DNA from 2 places in the Cellvibrio sp. KY-YJ-3 genome. Region 2 is predicted to be linked to the other one. Evidence: predicted binding sites of a transcription regulator. Region 2 holds the regulator's gene; the other holds the start of a gene.
The links. The regulator FNR, encoded in region 2, switches genes on or off when oxygen is low (the NO sensors DNR and NnrR bind a similar motif). The targets are predictions, from matches to a motif close to TTGATNNNNATCAA.

Region 1 (2,187 bases), 2.2 Mb from region 2:
TGCCCGCGTTAAATGAGGCTATATTGGGCACCATTAACGCGGGCTGTTGTCCGAGTATGCTGTTGAATAACCCACGCGCATACCGCTGCGCGCACCGCCGCAATAGAGGAGCCCAATTGTGGATGATTTAGTGAGACTGGTGTACGCCAGTGAAGCGACCTTTGACGCTGCCGATCAGGGAATTGAGCTGGAAGTGGGGCGGATTCTGACCGAATCGCGCCGCAATAACGCCCGCGCCGAAGTGGGCGGTGTGCTCTATTACGGCAATGGATATTTTTTCCAATGTTTGGAAGGCCAGCGCGATGCGGTAGTGGAAACCTATCAACGCATTTGCAACGACCCGCGCCACAAGAACGCTAAAGTATTATTGAAAGGTTTCACCAAGCGCCGCCTGTTTCAGGATTGGAGCATGAAATATTTACCCGCTGAAAAAAATCTGCGCGATTTTTTAGCGCAACACAGCCTGACGGAATTTTCACCCTTTGATTACGATCGCGAAATGGTGGGACGTTTGTTAATTTTTTTCCAACAGGCCAAAGAGTCGGGAGAGCTTGCCGAAAACAGCGCCGAGCAACAACAAGCTGTCGCCACTGAAACCAATGAACAATCCAGCAAACAAGCTAAAACCGGTTGGCGCCGGTTATTTAACCGTGGATAGTTGCCTGACGCATGAATAACCACAGCATTAATCCCGGCGCGATTTTTTGCCATTACTTGCAACAACTGAAAGTAATTGTGGAAAAAATTGATCGCCACAGCGGTGGCGACAATGCTCTGCTGCAACACAGTTTGCACCCAGGCATGTTGCCGTTACTGGCGCAGCTGCGCACTGCGGCCAACTTTTCGCTGCGCTGCTGTTGCCCGCTCAGTGCGCGCCCGCGTATTACTTTTGATAATAGCGATGACACTTACGCCGGAGTGCAGTTACAACTCACCCAAACCATTGATTATTTGCAAGCCATTCCCGCTACAGATTTTATTCACGCCACCACCATCATTAGCGACCAGGCAGGTTTCACCAAGTTGCATTTACCCGCCTCGGAATATGCGCAGCTCTATGCTCTGCCCAATTTTTTCTTTCACCTCAGCATGGCTTACGCCATCGCCCGCGCTGCCGGTGTGCCACTGAGCAAAGGCGATTTCGACGGCTATCACCAGTACCCGGACGGATTTTCGTTTGTGCCGGAAACAACTCGTTAACCATTTAAAAAATCGCGCGACTTTGTGTCACATCAAATAATTTTCAGTTAGCTTTTTATTTTTTCCTGCGCCGGTATTAATTGATATATATCAATTTTAACAACGGGAATTTTCGTAACACTGCCTCTGTGAATTAACAACAGTTTTAACAGCAGAGGAAAAGAAAATGCGTCAATTAGTCATGGCATTGGTTATCGGCAGCAGCTGCGTTGCACCACTCGCACAAGCGCATGAAGCCGGGGACTTTTTAGTGCGTGTCGGTGTTGCCCAGGTTGCACCCGACGCCAGTAGCGGCACCGTATTAGGCGGTGGGGTGGATATAGAAGATGCAACCGGCCTTGGTTTCTCCGGCACCTGGTTTGCCACACCGCACATCGGTATTGAAGTATTGGCCGCCCTGCCATTTGAACACGACATTGTCGGCAGCGGTGCGCTCAAGGGGGTGGATATTGGCAGCACCCAACATTTACCGCCCACCATCTCCCTGCAGTATTACCCGCTGAGCCAAGGCAAATTCCAACCCTATGCCGGTATCGGCCTGAATTACACCACTTTTTTTGATACCAGCAGCAGCGCTACCTTGGACAGTGCCCTAAATGGCGATACCGACCTCTCACTCAAAGATTCCACCGGCCTCGCCTTGCAGCTGGGCGCCGACCTGCAACTCACCGACAACTGGTATTTGAATGCGGCCGTTTGGAAAATCGACATAGAAACCACCGCCCGTATTTATGTGGATGGCGCCCACGCCGCGAGTGTGGATGTGGCGATTGACCCATTGGTGTTTATGCTCGGCGCCGCTTACTCCTTTTAAATAAAATTTTTGTGGGGTTATGACATAAATCCCGGACTGAATGGTTCAGTTCGGGATTTTTTGTTTTTGGAGAGCAATTAATCTGGATTTTTTGCTTTATTTGCGGGGGCCGATGGCGGAATATTCTTCGTCTATCGTCATGGACTATGAGGAAATCACCTTGGTGGCTAGAG
Region 2 (2,187 bases):
GCGGCGTCATGGCCCTTGGGTGACATTTTGTTCCAGGTCTTGCGGATAATATCAATCAGTTTTACTTCATCGTGTTTGCTGGCAAAGTCTTCTAAATAAAATTCAATAAACACCAGGCAAATCACATCTTCCAGTGTTTGTACTTCTTCATCGCGCTTTAAACTGCGTTTAAGCAGCAAGTCTTTTACGCGAGAGATGATTGTTTCGTCGTAACCCTGTGCGGCCATAATTTCACCGGCGATATCGCCGTGCATTTGCGCTAAATCCAGACGCCACTTTTTATAGCCGCTGCGATCCATTGGGTAGTCAGAGCGCGGAATCTTCCAGCGACAAATATGCTGGCTGCGTGTCGCGAGCTGTAACGCCTCGGATGCATCAGGGCAAAAACGTGACAGCTGTGCACTCATGCGTTGGGCATAAATCCATTCTTTGGCAACGGTTTTGCCTTCTACTATTTCGCTATTCGGGTCTTGCAGGTTGGCGGCATCAAATGCGGCGAGGGTGTCTTGCAAACGCTGGTTGCTGATCATTGTAGGTGCTCGTGGTTTATTGCAGGTGCTTGCAGTGGTTAGCAGTGGCCATCGCCATTGGCGATATTGCGCAGCAACTCCATGTTAGTGATGAGGACTTCTTTTTTATCCACAGAAATCACCTCCTGTTTTTGCAAGCGAGTAAAAATACGGCTGACTGTTTCAATGGTCAGGCCCAAATAATTGCCAATATCGGTGCGCGACATAGGTAAGCGGAAGGCATTGGCCGATAGCTGGCGGCGGCTATTGCGGCTGGAAATACTCAGCAGCAGGGCGGCAATGCGCTCTTCGGCGCTGCTTTTGCTCAGCAGGGTAATAATTTGCTGATCCTGGGTAATTTCGCGGCTCATCAATTGAAAAAAGTGACGTTGCAGATTAGGGATTTGCAAGCTCAATTCTTCCATGCGATTAAACGGAATTTCGCACACCGATGCGGTTTCCAATGCGATTACTGAATTGGTGTAGCGATTGTCGGCAATACCATCCATGCCAACTACCTCGCCGGGCAAATAAAACCCGGTGACTTGTTCTTCACCGTTATCACTCAGGGTCAGTGCTTTTACTGCACCCGAACGAATGGCATACACCGAGTGAAAGTGGTCATTAGCGCGATAGAGGTAATCGCCTTTTTGTAGCGGTTTACCGCGTTGGATAATGCCGTTCAGGCGGTCGATATCTTCAATGTGCAGGCTGATAGGCAAGCAAATAGTATTTAAACGGCAATTGCCGCAGCTGACGCGCTTATCGTGAGGGCAGCTTGAATCCTGGGTTTTTACAATGTTCTGATTAGCTGTCATGGGTCCACCACCTCGAATATAAGACTATGGCAGGAAAACTCCGCGCCAACAGTATGATGAGTGATTGTTGCAGCTTTAACGGGGGCGGTAAATAGTTGATTTAGCTCAAATGTCTGGAGAAATTTAATCCGACGGGAGAGGTCGCGGAGTAGTGCTGCCTTATAACTAAAAAGCCATAATCTTTGTCAAATCACCCTCTTTACTTGCAGCGGGCCGGATAATATATTGGCCCGGCTGGCCAGTTAGCAGCATTATTTATGGTAAGTCACATCGTTGTACTAGCAGTGAATCTCTTAGCACCTCGTTTTGTTTTTCATAAGTAAGATCTGAATCCGCCAGCGCAATCCCACTTGGGGTATTCATTTTTATTTAAAGAAACATCGAGGTTTATTATGGCTAGAAGCACTGGTACCGTTAAATGGTTCAACGAGTCTAAAGGTTTTGGTTTTATCGCTAGCGAGGCCGGCCAGGACGTATTTGTTCACTACAGCGCAATCAGCGGTTCAGGTTTCAAAACCCTGGCTGAAGGCCAGCGTGTAGAGTTCGACGTAAAACCCGGTCAAAAAGGCCCACAAGCCGAGAACGTAATTGGTTTGTAATTCGCCGTGCTTGCGCATTTGAGCAAGCAGTAATAGGAAGCCGCCCGGTTTAATCCCGGGCGGCTTTTTTTTGATGGGATTTTTGTTTGTGATGGGAATAGTAATGTGGTGAATGCGAGTTAACTCGCCACCATAACGCGGTTGCGTCCCGCTTCTTTCGCGCGGTACAGCGCCTGATCCGCCCGCGCGAGCCATGCGCTGAAGGAGGTGTCCTGCGCAGAAAAAATAGCCACGCCCAAACTAATCGTTGCGCGCAGTTCT

Region 1: a site for FNR is predicted at 1,281-1,294, ahead of D0B88_RS05660 (OmpW family protein). Genes of this name have one in related genera too.

The regions. Positions count from the first base shown of each region.
Region 1 is NZ_CP031727.1:1,347,447-1,349,633, reverse strand. It holds gene D0B88_RS05670 (BLUF domain-containing protein) at 119-658, shown strand; gene D0B88_RS05665 (DUF1993 domain-containing protein) at 670-1,200, shown strand; gene D0B88_RS05660 (OmpW family protein) at 1,367-2,014, shown strand.
Region 2 is NZ_CP031727.1:3,565,421-3,567,607, reverse strand. It holds gene D0B88_RS15070 (DUF4202 domain-containing protein) at 1-530, opposite strand, end outside; gene fnr (fumarate/nitrate reduction transcriptional regulator Fnr) at 569-1,327, opposite strand; gene D0B88_RS15060 (cold-shock protein) at 1,720-1,926, shown strand; gene D0B88_RS15055 (GGDEF domain-containing protein) at 2,046-2,187, opposite strand, start outside.